Regions from separate parts of the Streptomyces sp. 63XJN7_1_ISO-PGPR-S23-121 genome, predicted to be linked through region 1. Evidence: riboswitches for the same ligand, from Rfam matches in the RefSeq annotation. Region 1 holds a riboswitch; the other holds the start of a gene.
What was found. A riboswitch is a leader RNA that binds a small molecule or an ion and turns the genes downstream of it on or off. The one in region 1 is predicted to bind cyclic di-AMP.
Positions count from the first base shown of each region.

Region 2: linked by a shared signal. The riboswitch ahead of AC0VYN_RS34360 (M23 family metallopeptidase) and the one ahead of AC0VYN_RS02735 (transglycosylase SLT domain-containing protein) in region 1 are both predicted to bind cyclic di-AMP.

Region 1 covers NZ_CM149653.1:571,604-578,774, reverse strand. Annotated here, with positions in the region: gene AC0VYN_RS02745 (LolA family protein) at 1-960, opposite strand, end outside; gene AC0VYN_RS02740 (polyprenyl synthetase family protein) at 1,221-2,231, opposite strand; cyclic di-AMP (ydaO/yuaA leader) riboswitch at 2,975-3,140, shown strand; gene AC0VYN_RS02735 (transglycosylase SLT domain-containing protein) at 3,144-3,638, shown strand; gene AC0VYN_RS02730 (HAD family hydrolase) at 3,696-4,505, opposite strand; gene AC0VYN_RS02725 (GNAT family N-acetyltransferase) at 4,719-5,804, shown strand; gene AC0VYN_RS02720 (glycosyltransferase family 2 protein) at 5,836-7,152, shown strand.
Region 2 covers NZ_CM149653.1:7,680,376-7,687,546, reverse strand. Annotated here, with positions in the region: gene AC0VYN_RS34375 (dihydrofolate reductase family protein) at 1-1,047, shown strand, start outside; tRNA gene AC0VYN_RS34370 (tRNA-Met) at 1,100-1,173, shown strand; gene AC0VYN_RS34365 (PP2C family protein-serine/threonine phosphatase) at 1,335-2,534, shown strand; cyclic di-AMP (ydaO/yuaA leader) riboswitch at 2,796-2,952, shown strand; gene AC0VYN_RS34360 (M23 family metallopeptidase) at 2,963-3,994, shown strand; gene AC0VYN_RS34355 (aldo/keto reductase) at 4,134-5,078, shown strand; gene AC0VYN_RS34350 (PrsW family intramembrane metalloprotease) at 5,109-6,485, opposite strand; gene trmB (tRNA (guanosine(46)-N7)-methyltransferase TrmB) at 6,496-7,171, opposite strand, start outside.

The sequences.
Region 1 (7,171 bases):
CAGGCCGTCCAGGCCCCCGGCGAGGTCGCCGCCGGGCCCCCGGCCCCGCTCGGGCGCCTGGGGCGCCGCGTCGCCCTCGGTGACCTTCGCGCCCTTGGGCGGGGTGAAGTCGAAGGCCGACGCGTCCGGCTTCGCGAAGCTGACCTGGGTGAAGCCGGCGTCCACGACGGCGGCGCCGCCACTGGACGGGGTGAGCGTGAACTTCAGCGGCATGCCGGTCCTCGCGTCCACGGCCACGCTGATCGCGCCGACCGTGGAACCGGACTGCCTGGGCTTGATCACCAGCCGGTAGGCGTCCCGGCCGGCCACCTGCGCGGTGCCGTCCACGGTCACGGAGGTGGTGTCGTCGACCGCCTTCAGTGCCTGCTCGGTGAAGTCCTTCGGGGTGGCCGGCGCCTTCTCGGCGGGCCGCTCGGCGCCCGCCGCGGCGGTGGAGTGGTAGACCTCGTTGGACCTGCTGTCGTAGCCCCAGACGTCCTTGCCGTCGTGGATCAGGCTGTACTCGGCGGCGTTCTCCAGCAGGGACAGCTTCTGCCGGTCGGGTCCGTCGGCCGCGACGCGCAGCGTGTGGGTGCCGGTCACCAGCCCGGTGAGCTTGGCGGACGGGTCGGCGGCGGAGCCGTCGTCGCCCTCGCCCTCGCCCGGGCCGCCGGACATGCCGGACATCAGGCCGCTCTCCAGGCCGCCGAGGTCCGGCAGGCCCAGGTCGGTGCTGATCCTCACCGTGCCGGACAGCTGCTGGACGTCCGACTGGGCGATCCTCTCGATGAGCTGCTGGGCCGTCACCTCCGGCAGGTCCGGGTCGCCGGAGTCGGCGAGCGCGGGGACGAGCCCGATCGTGGCGGCCGCCACGCCCATCACCGCGACCGGGACGACGTACCGCGCTGCCCTGCGCCGTCCGGTGCGCGGTTCCTCGCGCTCCCCGGCGGTCGTGCTGTCGTCGGAATCGATCGGTGCCATGTGTGCCCTACCTCCGTCGTCGGCGGCGGCTGTCTCGCGACCTCGCACTGTTCACCCGTGAGCCGCCATTCTCACCCGAATCGGTGAGGAGTGGTGTTTTTCCGTGGTGTCCATCTGACCAAATCGGTCAGGAAGAAGCGTCAGACCTCGGGCTCAACTCCGCGTACTCCTGCGGGATGACACGGAGGAGCGGCATCTCCCCCGGCCCGTAGGGGGCAGGGGCGCCACGCCGGGAGGGCGCGGGGAACGGCCGGGCGGGGTCAGCCGGCCCGGTGCACCACCGCGTCGCACAGCTCGATCAGCGCGGCCTTCGCGTCGCACTCCCGCAGCGGGGCCAGCGCCGCCCGGGCGTCCTTCGCGTACCGGACGGTGTCCCGCCGCGCCTGTTCGAGCGCGGGGTGGGCGCGCAGCAGGCGCAGCGCCTCGGCGTGCCGTGCGTCGTCGCTCAGGTCGGAGTCGAGCAGCTCGCACAGGGCGACGTCCTCGGCCAGCCCCAGCCGGGCCGCCCGCTCGCGCAGCCGCAGCACCGGGAGGGTCGGGATGCCCTCGCGCAGGTCCGTGCCGGGCGTCTTGCCCGACTCGTGGGAGTCGGAGGCGATGTCCAGGACGTCGTCCGCGAGCTGGAAGGCGACGCCGAGCCGCTCGCCGTACTGGGTCAGCACGTCGACGACCGTCTCGTCGGCGCCGGACATCATCGCGCCGAACCGGCAGGAGACCGCCACCAGCGACCCCGTCTTGCCGCCCAGCACGTCCAGGTAGTGGTCGACCGGGTCCCGTCCGTCCTGCGGGCCGGCCGTCTCCAGGATCTGGCCGGTGACGAGCCGCTCGAAGGCCAGGGCCTGCACCCGGACCGCCTCGGGCCCGAGGTCGGCGAGGATCTGGGAGGCGCGGGCGAACAGGAAGTCGCCGGTGAGGACCGCCACCGAGTTGTCCCAGCGGGTGTTCGCGCTGGGGACGCCGCGGCGCACGGCGGCCTCGTCCATCACGTCGTCGTGGTACAGCGTGGCGAGGTGGGTCAGCTCCACGACCACGGCCGAGGGCACGATGCCGGGCGCGTAGGGGTCGCCGAACCGGGAGGCGAGCATCACCAGCAGCGGCCGGAACCGCTTGCCGCCGGCCCGCACCAGGTGCTGGGCGGCCTCCGTGATGAACGGCACCTCACTTTTGGTTGCCTCAAGCAACCCTTCCTCGACGGCCGCCAATCCGGTCTGGACATCGGCTTCCAGAGCCTGGTCCCGCACGCTCAGCCCGAACGGCCCGACGACGGTCACGAGGGGTCTCCTGTCTGCTGGTGTCTACTGGCGATTACCTGGTTTGTCGATAGGTCGCTGCCACCACTCGAGTCAGCGTATCCGGTCACGTTTCGATCACCGCTAGCGCCCACCGTTACAGGCCGGTCGGTATTGGATCATGCGCGATATGTTTTTGATCGGGCGATATGAGCAGATACCGCCCGATGCCACCAGAACGGCGCGAACCGGGACACGGCACGCCGGAAACCGCCACCGAAGATCCCACCATTCCTCCCAACGGGCCGCACCCCGGGAACGTCACCCATTCGGCACCCTCCCGCCCTCCTCTCCCCCCTCCCCTCTCCGAACGGATGCCCGCACAGCGCGCGGGGACACCGGGACGGACCACCGGCGGCGAGGCGCGATCGAGGGTACGGAGCCCCGGCCCGGCCGCCCGTCCCGCGCCCGCCGGCGAAGCGACCCCCATCGGCGGCCGGTTGGCCACTAGTTGGCCCTAATGCCCGTTTTGCCGATCTTGTTGAGGCCCGTGAGTTGGCTCACGCCCCGGCGACCCCCCGCACCCGCGCCGCGAACCCCGCCACCCCTTTGCCCCGTAGGGGAGTTGGCCCTTGGCAGTCGCAAAGGATCAAGCAGCTCAAAACGCCCTGATCAAGGTCAAGAGGCGCGTCGAGTGATTCCTGCACTTGTTCCGGACATGTGCTCTCGCATACGTTCCCGGCCTGTCGGGCGGACGCCGAATCCTGCCACCGCCCCGACGCACAGTCATCCACTCGACACACTCGCAGGCAGGAGCGGGGGACCCAGGTAAGTCGTCGCGCCGGACACCACCGGAGCGGCTCGGGGTGAAGCCGTACCCGTCAGGGCACGGCCGGGCACCTCCCCGCCCGAACCCGACAGCTCACCTCGCAGGCGTAGGAGAGGGACACACACATGCCTGCCAACGGTCAGAACCGTCACGCCCGCACCGCCCGCCTCGGCCGCAAGCTCGCCCTCGCCGGCGCCGGCGCCGCCGTCTTCGCCATGCCGCTCGTCGGGGCCGCCACCGCGTCCGCCGCCACGCCGGCCACCACGACCACCGCCGCCACCGCGGCGACCACGGCCTACCCGGACAACCTCGACGGCTGGATCCGCGAGTCGCTGGACATCATGGCCCGGCACGGAATCCCCGGGACGTACGACGGCATCCACCGCAACATCATGCGGGAGTCGTCCGGCAACCCGCTCGCCATCAACAACTGGGACATCAACGCCGTCAACGGCACCCCGTCCAAGGGCCTGCTCCAGGTGATCGACCCGACCTTCCAGGCGTACCACGTCGCCGGCACCTCCTGGGACTCGTACGACCCGGTCGCCAACATCACCGCCGCCTGCAACTACGCGGCCGACCGGTACGGCTCGATCGACAACGTCTTCAGCGCGTACTGAGCCGTACCCCGCACCCGGCCGTGATCCGGTCCCGTCGGCCTCCGACGGGACCGGGACCTAGCCGGCTCCGAAGATCCGCTCGAGGACGACGGCCACGCCGTCGTCCTCGTTCGTCGTGGTGACCTCGTCCGCGACCGCCTTCAGTTCGGGGTGCGCGCCGGCCATGGCGACCCCGCGGGCCGCCCAGTGGAACATGGGGATGTCGTTGGGCATGTCCCCGAAGGCGATCGTCCGGCGCCGGCTCAGGCCCAGGTGCTCGGCGGCGAGCGCCAGGCCGGTCGCCTTGGTGACACCGCACGGCTGGAGCTCCACCGTCCCCGGCCCCGACATCGTGACCGTCGCGAGGGAACCGACCACCGCGCGCGCCGTCGCCGCCAGCTCGTCGTCGGACAGGTCGGGGTGGCGCAGCAGCACCTTGCTGATCGGCGCGCTCCACAGCTCGTCGCGCCGCTCCACCCGCACCGCGGGCAGGGTCGGGTGGGGCATCAGGTAGCCCGGCTCGATCAGCGTCAGTCCGTCGACCCCGTCCTGGTCGACCGCGGCGTAGACCTCACCCACCTCCGCCTCGATCTTGCCGAGCGCGGTCTCCGCCAGTTCCCGGTCCAGGGTGACCGACCAAAGCATCCGGTGCGCGCCGGAGTCGTACACCTGCGCGCCCTGTCCGCACACCGCGAGCCCCGTGCAGCCCAGGCCGTCGAGCAGCGGGCGCACCCTCGGTGCCGGGCGCCCCGTGACCACCAGGTGCCGCGCGCCGGCCCGGGCCACCCGCTCCAGCGCGGCCAGCGACCGGTCGGAGACGGTGTCGTCGCCGCGCAGCAGCGTTCCGTCGAGGTCGGTGGCGACGAGGGCATATGCGGTGCGGTCCATGATCAGAGAATACGGACACCGAACCTGCCCGACTCACCCACGACCGGTTGCGCACGAGGACGTTCGCAGGTGTCCGAAACCTGACGCAACACCGTCTAAAGGCGGTTAAAGGCCTGTGCACCAGTTGGCAACAACATGCTCCGCCTTCTACCCTCCCGGCGGCCCCGGGGGTACCTTCCTTCTGTCCAGGGGGGACTTGATCGGGGGGTCGGGTTGAACGGCGGACGTGTACGTGTACTGAGGCCGGAGGAGCTGGGCGAGGGGGAACGGGAGCGCTGGCGCGCGCTGCGCGCTGCCTCGAGGGCGCCGCGCAATCCGTTCATGGAGCCGGAGTTCACCGACGCCGTGGGCCGGGTCCGGCCCGGGGCGCGGGTCGCGGTGCTGTACGACGGCGGTGAGGCCGCCGGTTTCCTGCCGCACGAGCGCGGGCCGCTGGGTCAGGGCCGGGCGATCGGACTCGGGGTCTCGGACTGCCAGGGCGCGGTGCTGCGGCCCGGTCTCGTCCCGGACACCCGCCGACTGCTGCGGGCCTGCTCCCTGTCGAGCCTCGCCTTCGACAACCTGGAGGCCGAGCAGGGCCTGTTCGTGCCGTACGCCGCCGAGGAGCACACCACCTACGTCATCGACGTGGAGAAGGGCTACGAGGCGTACGAGAACGTGCTGCGCGCCCAGTCGCCGAAGTTCCTGAAGACCACCCTCGCCAAGGAGCGCAGGCTGGGCCGGCAGGTCGGCGACGTGCGGTTCGTCTTCGACGAGCGCGAACCGGCCGCGCTGCGCACGCTCATGGAATGGAAGTCGGCGCAGTACCGCAGGACCGGGCGGCGGGACCGGTTCGCGCAGGAGTGGATCACCCGGCTCGTCGGGCGGCTCGCCGGGACCCGGGCGCCCCAGTGCACGGGCACGCTGTCCGTCCTCTACGCCGGCGGCCGGCCCGTCGCCGCCCACTTCGGGCTGCGCTCGGCCTCGGTCCTGGCCTGCTGGTTCCCGGCGTACGACCCGGAGGCCGCGAAGTACTCGCCGGGGCTGGTACTGCATCTGCGGATGGCCGAGGCCGCCGCCGCCGAGGGCATCGGCCTGCTCGACATGGGGCGGGGCGCGGCGGAGTACAAGGACTCGCTGCGGACCGGCGAACTGCCCGTGTACGAGGGGACGGCCACGCGCCCGGGGGCGGGCGCCGCGCTGCAGTGGCTCGGCCGCGAACCCGCCCGGCGCGCGCACGGCTTCGTGCGCGACCGGCCGCGGCTGGCGTCACTGGCGGCACGCACGCTGAGGGGGGCGGCCCGGCTGCGCCGGCCGTGACCGAGGGGCAACCACGAGGGGGGTGGGGCGCATGGCCGGAGCACGGCGTGCGCGGCAGGAGACACGGCAGGAGATCGAGAGGTTCCTCGGCACCGAGCCGGCGCAGGTCGCCGAGCTGGACCTCGGGGACGAGGGGGAGGCCGGCCTCGGAGCGGGGCCGGGCGGTCCGCCGGTGACGGCCGGCGCGGTGTTCGTCCTGGTCCGCCGCGGGGGCCGGCCCGTGGGCACCCTGCTCGGGCGGGTGCCGGAGGGGGCGGACCCGACGCGGACGCTGGCGGCGCTCGCCCGGCGCCTGCACCCCGCCCCGCCACCCGGACCGCATCCCGGGCCCGCGCCCACCCCACCGCCCACCCCGCCGTCCGCCAGTGTCGTCGTCGCCACCCGGGAGCGCGCCGGCCGGCTCGCCCGCGCGCTCGACTCCCTGCTCGCGCAGGACCACCCGGACGCCGAGATCGTCGTCGTCGACAACGCCCCGGTGACCCACGAGACGCGGGAGCTGGTCGAGCGCAAGTACGCCGAGCGGGTGCGGTACGTGTGCGAGCCGGTGCCCGGACTCGCCGTCGCCCACAACCGAGGGCTGGCCGCCGTACGGGGCGAGGTGGTCGCCTTCACCGACGACGACGTGGTCGCCGACCCGCGCTGGCTCACCGAACTGACCACCCCCTTCGCCGCCGACCCGCGCCTGGGCTGTGCCACGGGGCTGATCCTGCCCGCGCGGCTGCGCACCCCCGCCCAGGTGCTCCTGGAGAGCCACGGCGGCTTCGCGAAGGGCTTCGTCCCGCGCACGTACGACCCGGAGCACCCGCCCGCGGACGAACCGCTGTTCCCCTTCACCGCGGGGCGCTTCGGCTCCGGCGCCAACATGGCCTTCCGCACGGCGACCCTGCGCGCGGTCGGCGGATTCGACCCGGCGACCGGCGCGGGCACGCACGCGCGGGGCGGCGACGACCTGTACGGCTTCGTGCGCGTCCTCGCCCAGGGCGCACGGCTGCACTACACCCCGACGGCCCTGGTGTGGCACCACCACCGGGAGAGCTGGCGGGACCTGGAGACCCAGGCGTACGGCTACGGCGCGGGACTCACCGCGTACCTCACGGCGATCCTGGTGAACCGGCCGGCGCTGCTGCCGGCGTTCCTCGCCCGGCTGCCGCGCGGGCTGGCCCACGCGCGCGTGCTGACCGCCGTCCGCGACACGGACGGCGGCGGCGCACCGGGCGGACACGACGAACGGACCCACCCGTGGCCACGACGGCTGTCGCGGCTGCAGCGACGGGGCATGGCCTACGGGCCGGTGGGCTACCTGCGCGCCCGGTACGCCCTCCGGTCCGCTCCCGGGAGGACGCGATGACGACGACGGGCCGTCGCGG
Region 2 (7,171 bases), 7.1 Mb from region 1:
TCCCCGGCCGACTTCGACCGGGTCGACGAGGTGCGGGCGTCCGTCGACGCGATCCTGGTCGGCGCCGGCACGATCCGGGCCGACAACCCGCGGCTGCTGGTCAACGCGTCCGGGCGACGGGCCGCCCGGGTCGCCGCGGGGAAGCCGGAGTACCCGCTGAAGGTCACGGTCAGCGGATCGGGCGAGCTGGACCCGGCGGCGGCCTTCTGGCACACCGGCGGGGACAAGGTCCTGCTGACCACCGACGAGGGCGCCCGGCGGGCCCACGCGCTCGGCATCGCCGCCGACGTCGTGCCGCTCGGGGACACGCTCGAATGGCGCGCGGCGCTGGAGTACCTGCACGACCGGCGGGATGTGCGGCGGCTGATGGTGGAGGGCGGGGGAACCGTCCACAGCAGCCTGATGCGGCAGGGGCTCGCCGACGAGCTGCAGCTCGTCCTCGCCCCGGTGTTCGTCGGTGACCCGGAGGCCCCCCGGCTGTTCGGGCCCGGCGACTACCAGCGCGGGCGGCTCAGGCTGGTGGAGACGCGGCGGATCGAGGACGTGGTGCTCATGCGGTACCGGCCGACCGCCCCGGGCTCCGCCGGCCGGGTGTCCGCCGCCGACCGGCACTGGCTGGCGCTCGCCTGCGAGCTGGCCGAGCTGTGCCCGCCGTCCGGCACGGCGTTCAGCGTGGGCGCCGTGGTCGTCGCCGCCGACGGCACGGAGCTCGCGCGCGGCCATTCCCGGGAGGGCGGGGACCCGGTCGTGCACGCCGAGGAGGCCGCCCTCGCCAAGGTCGACCCGTCCGATCCGCGGCTCGCGACCGCCACGGTGTACAGCAGCCTGGAACCGTGCGCCCGCCGTGCCTCCCGGCCCGCCCCCTGCGCCCGGCTGATCCTCGACGCCGGGGTGCGCCGCGTGGTCACGGCCTGGAGCGAGCCGGACACCTTCGTGCCGGGCGCCGACGGCAGCGGGGTGCTCACCGACGGGGGCGCCGTCGTCGTCCTGCTGCCGGAGTTCGAGGCGGCGGCGAAGGGCCCGAACCGTCACCTGGCGGGCCACTGAGATACGCGTGTGCGTTCCACCCCCGACATGACGTACACTGGTGACACAACGACGCGGGGTGGAGCAGCTCGGTAGCTCGCTGGGCTCATAACCCAGAGGTCGCAGGTTCAAATCCTGTCCCCGCTACTCAAGGCCGAAGGCCGGAATCCTCAAGGATTCCGGCCTTCGGTGTGTCCGCCCCCGTCACCCGGCCGGCCCGCACGGCTCGCTCCCCGCCCCTCCTCCGGGAAACCTGGAGGACGGGACGGCAAGCGGCGTGGACGTGCAGGGGCGGCGGGAGACGAGTGGTGCGGCCAGGTGAGGTGGACGGCGAGGGCCCGTATGCCAGGTCCGGGGGTCGGCTGCCCGGCGACCCCGTGCCCGATCCCGGCCTCGGCGCCGGCCCGGTGCCCGTGCCCACCCTCGCGCGGGAGCGGCGGCGGACCCCGTACGGCCGGGCCCTCGTGCGGCTGCTCCCCGTCCTGCTCATCGTCGTGGCCATCCTGTACGACCTCTTCACCCCCCGGTACTTCACCGCCGGTCCCCTCTACACGGCCGCGCCCCTGGTCGCGGCACCCGTCTACTCGCGGCGCGGCACCGCCCTCACCGGCCTCGCCGTGGTCGCCTCCGTCGTCGGGCTCCAGCTGAGCAAGGGCGTCATCCACTACGTGGACTCGCTCACCGAGCTGATCACCATCGCGACGGTCGCCGGCCTCGCCGTCTTCGTGAACGCCTTCGTCCGCCGCACCGACGAACGGCTCGCCTCCGCCCGCGAGATCGCCGAGGCCGCCCAGCGCGCCGTGCTGCCGGAGCCCGCCGGGCGGATCGGCGGCTTCGAGATCGCCGCCCGCTACGAGGCGGCGCAGGCCGGCGCCTTCATCGGCGGCGACCTGTACGCGGTGCAGGACAGCGCGCGCGGCGTGCGGCTCATCGTCGGCGACGTGCGCGGCAAGGGCATGGGCGCGGTGGCCGCCGTCGCCGTGGTGATCGGCGCCTTCCGGGAGGCCGCCGAGCAGGAGGCGACGCTGGAGGCGGTCGCGCAGCGGCTGGAGCGGGCGCTGGCGCGCGAGGGGACCCGGCGCGACGGGCTGGACGCCTTCGAGGGGTTCACCACTGCCGTCCTCGCCGAACTCCCGCACGGCGAGGGGATCGTCCGCGTCGTCAACCGCGGCCACCCGCCGCCCCTGCTGCTGCACCCCGACGGCACCGTGCACCCGGTGCAGGCCACGGAGTCCGCACTGCCGCTCGGGATGGGCGAGCTGGGGGTGTGGCCCGACCGGGCGGTGCCGACCGGCTTCCCCGGCGGTGCCACGCTGCTGCTGTACACCGACGGGCTGTCGGAGGCCCGCGACGCCCACGGCCGCTTCTACGATCCCCACGCCCGGCTGACCGGCCGGGTCTTCCGGCACCCGGCGCACCTGCTCGACACCCTCGCCGACGAGGTGCGACGGCACTCCGGGGGCGGCATGGCGGACGACATGGCCCTGCTCGCCGTACACCGGCACTGAGCCGGACGACCGCCTCGAACAGAGTCACGGGAGGTGACGAAGTGAGCGCCCTCCGCATAACAACTGACACACCGTCAGAAATGTGTGTTGTGACCTTTCGGCCTGAGGGGCGGTCGACTGGACCGCATTTGGCCCTTCACGAGGTGTACGTCCGGGCCCGATTCCTTAACGATCAAGAGGAACGGCTTGGAATCGGCGCCTCGCGTCTATTAACGTTCGATAACGCAGCGCGGTCGTCCCAGCCGTCACAGAAGGCGGCTCCGTGCGCACGCGCCGAATCCCGTGAGGGAACCGGGGAACCACCACTTGGGGTGAATCGGGCGTATGCCGCCGTGGAGACACGGCACGTATACGCGCGTAGGAGACCTTCCTGCTCCGAACCCGTCAGCTAACCCGGTAGGCGGAAGGAAGGAAAGGAGTACGCCCACGTGGCGTCCAACCGGCCTGCCCCCGAGGCCCCGTTCGTGCCGAGCACGCACGACACCGCATCCTTCGGCTACGACGGCCATCGCGCCGAAGAGGGCCCCTGGGAGGAGTGGAACCCCACCGCGGAGTCCATCCGTCCCGTGCGCGGCCGGCACCGCGTCGCCAAGCAGCGCGGCGGACTCGCCCGCAGCTCCACCGTCCTCGGCGTCGGCGTCATCGCGGCCGTCGGAGCGGGCGGCATGGCCAGCGCCCAGACCGGCAAGCCGCCGGTGTCGATCTCGATGCCCGATCTGCCGAACGTCGGCTCGCTGATCTCCGACGACGAGCCGGAGCCCGAGGGCTCCGCCACCCCGCTCAGCGGCATCGGCGTGACGGCCGGCGACACCGCCGAGGGCACCACCGACGCCGGTGAGGTCCTGCGGGCGCGCATCATGCAGCAGGCTGAGCAGCAGCAGGTCCAGGTGGAGGACAAGGCCGCCGCCGAGGCCGCGGCCGCCGCCGAGAAGCAGGCCGCCGAGGCCGCCGCCAAGGCGGAGAAGGAGGCCGAGGCCAAGGCCGCCGCCGCCAAGAAGAAGGCGGAGGAGGAGGCCGCGAAGAAGGCCGAGGCCGAGCGGCTCGCCGAGCTGGCCAAGCAGTTCACCCTGCCGACCTCCTCGTACACGATCACCTCCACCTTCGGTCAGGCCGGTTCCATGTGGTCCTCCGGCCACCACACCGGCCTCGACTTCGCCGCGCCCACGGGTACCCTCGTCAAGGCCGTCCACTCGGGCACGATCACCGAGGCGGGCTGGGCCGGTTCCTACGGCTACCGCACCATCCTGACCCTGGACGACGGCACCGAGCTGTGGTTCTGCCACCAGTCGTCGATCAGCGTCGGAGTCGGACAGAAGGTCAGCACCGGGGACGTCATCGGCCGCGTGGGCGCCACCGGCAACGTCACCGGACCGCACCTCCACTTCGAGGTCCACGTCGGCGGTGCCGAGGGCGGCGTCGACCCGGCGGCCTGGCTGCAGGGCAAGGGCCTCAGCCTCTGAGACCGGGGCGTCCGGCAGCGGCGCACACCTTCGGATCCCGGCAGCCCTGACGGCGCCCCCCGACGTCAGGGCTGCCGGTTTGCGCGAACTTTGCGTCGCCCTGGAATGACCGGTTCCGGAGCGCTTGTTGTCGTCGTACATGACTTCTCTGCGCAAGCTCGGCTCCTCCGACCTCGAGGTCTTCCCGCTCTCCCTGGGCGGCAACGTCTTCGGCTGGACCGCCGACCAGGACACCTCCTTCGCCGTCCTCGACGCCTACACCGCCGCCGGCGGCAACTTCGTCGACACCGCCGACTCCTACTCCGCGTGGGTCGACGGCAACAGCGGCGGCGAGTCCGAGACCCTCATCGGCAAGTGGCTCGCGGCGCGCGGCAACCGCGCCGACGTCGTCATCGCCACCAAGGTCAGCCAGCACCCGGAGTACCCCGGCCTGTCCGCCGCCAACATCAAGGCCGCGGCTGACGCCTCGCTGCGCCGCCTGGGCACCGACCACATCGACCTCTACTACACCCACTTCGACAAGCCCGAGGTGCCGGTCGAGGAGATCATCGGCGCGCTCGACGAACTGGTGCGCGCGGGCAAGGTCCGGTACATCGCCGCCTCCAACATCACCGCCGAGCGGCTCTCGGCGTCCCTGGAGTTCTCCGACCGCGAGGGCCTCGCCCGGTACGTGGCCCTCCAGCCCCACTACAACCTGGTCTCGCGCGACACGTACGAGGGCGGGCTGCGCGACGTCGCCGAGCGGGCCGGTCTCGCCGCCGTGCCGTACTACGCCCTCGCGGCCGGCTTCCTCACGGGCAAGTACCGGCCCGGGACGACCGTCGACAGCCCCCGGGCGGGCGGTGCCGCCAAGCACCTGGAGAGCGAGCGCGGCCGGCGGGTGCTCACCGCCCTGGACGAGATCGCCGAGGCCCACGGCGTGCCGGTCGCCACGGTGGCCCTGGCCTGGCTGGCGGCCCGGCCGACGGTGGCCGCGCCGATCGCCTCCGCGCGGACGGTCGAGCAGCTTCCGGCGCTGCTGGGCGTGGCGGACCTGGAGCTGACGGAGGCCGAGGTGCGCAGGCTGACGGAGGCGTCCGCCTGAGGCACCCGCCGGGGGACCGCTCCGCCGCCGCTACGACCGGTACGGGTTCTGGAACGGGTACGCGGTGCCGGGGGCATGGGCGTACGCGGCGTACGGGGCCGGTGTGGCGTAGGGGGCGGGTGCCGTGTGCGCCACACCGGCCCCGTACGCGCCGTACGTCCCGTACGCCGGCCACGGGGGCACGGCCACCGGGAGCGGCGGCGCCGTGGCACGGGCCGCGTGGTCCAGTGCCGGGCGCGCCACCTCCCGCCGGCGCCACAGCTCGGTCAGCAACTCCCGTTCCCGTACGACGTAGTCGGCGCCCGCCCGGCCCCGGCGCCCCCGGTGCCGCAGGGACGCCAGCGAGGTCGCGTACGCCGCGTACTCCGCCACCGTCCGCGCGGCCGGCTTCCCGGCGTGACGGCGGGCGTACTGCCGGGCGACGCGGCGCGCCCGCATCGAGCCGAGCGCGAACGGCTCGGCCGGCGTCAGCCAGCCGGCCACCGCGTAGACGGGCAGCTCGGCCCGCACGGCGCCCAGTTCGCGCTGCCGGGTCCACACCGCGAGCCAGGTCAGCAGGCCGAAAACCGGCACCATGAAAGCGGCGTACACGGCGAAGAAGCCGTACTCGCCGAGCGAGGCCGAGCCGTTCCACAGCGCGTGCGTGCCCATCGCGAGCAGCAGCCCGGACAGGGGGAGCAGCACGCGCCGCAGGCGCCGGCGGCCGGGGGAGAGCGCGGCGGCGCCGAAGCCGACACCGGTGAGCACGGTGAACAGCGGGTGGGCGAACGGCGACATGACGACCCGGACGAAGAAGGTCGCCGCGGTCACCGAGGCGAGGCCCCGGTCGCCGGTGAGCTGGTCGGTGCCGAAGGCGGTGCCCAGGTAGAGGATGTTCTCGGTGAAGGCGAAGCCCGTGGCGGTGACACCGGCTATGACGAAGCCGTCGACGATGCCGGTGAAGTGCCGTCTGCGGTAGAGGAAGACCAGCAGCACCGCCGCGGCCTTGGCGGACTCCTCCACGACCGGCGCTATCACCGTGGCGCCCAGGGTGTCCGCGCCGCCGGGGTCGGCGGTGGCCGTCGCTATCCACCTGGTCGCGAAGCTGTTGGCGACGATCGCTATCAGTGCCGCCGCGCAGGCGCCCCAGGCGAAGGAGAACAGCAGGTTCCGCCAGGGGCCGGGATCGACCCGGTCCAGCCAGCGGAAGGCGGCCACGAGCAGCGGTACCGGAAAGACCGCCAGCCCCAGCCCCACCAGGAGCCCCTGCGTACCGGTCTGTTCGCGCACCAGGGCCAGGATCACCGCGCCGGCGAGCGCGAGCAGGACGGCCGGGGCGCCGTAACGCACCCAGGTGCGCTGCCACCAGTGCGGACGCGTACGGGGCTGCGTGGGCGGACGCGTCGGATACGGGGGACTGGTGGCCACGGCATGGACCCTAACCGGTGGGAGGCTGCTCCTCGTGCTGTTCGCCGTGCTGCTCGCGGTCGGGCACGGGGGGCTGGACGCGGCTGAAGAGCAAGTCGTTCACCACATGTCCCTTCTCCAGTCCCTGGCCCTCGAAACGGGTCTGCGGCCGGTGGCCGGGACGCGGCGCGAAGCCGCCGCCGGGCACGGTGTTCTCGAAGTCGGGGTGCGCGGTGAGGACCTCGAGCATCTGCTCCGCGTACGGCTCCCAGTCGGTGGCGCAGTGCACGACGCCGCCGGGCGCGAGGCGGGACGCGGCCAGGGTCAGGAACTCCGGCTGGATCAGGCGGCGCTTGTGGTGCCGCTTCTTCGGCCAGGGGTCGGGGAAGTAGACGCGCAGTCCGGCGAGGGAGCCGGGGGCGAGCATCTCGCGCAGCAGGATGATCGCGTCGCCGTTGCCCACGCGGATGTTGGACAGCCCGTTCCGGTCGGCGAGAGCGAGCAGATTGCCCTGGCCGGGGGTGTGGACGTCCACGGCGAGGATGTTGGTGTCCGGGTCGGCGGCGGCCATCCGGGCGGTGGCCTCGCCCATGCCGAAGCCGATCTCCAGGACGACGGGGCCGGTGTTCCCGAACAGTTCGGTGAGGTCGATGACCCGCTGCCCGTCGATGTCCAGGCCCCACTTCGGCCACAACCGCTGCAGCGCG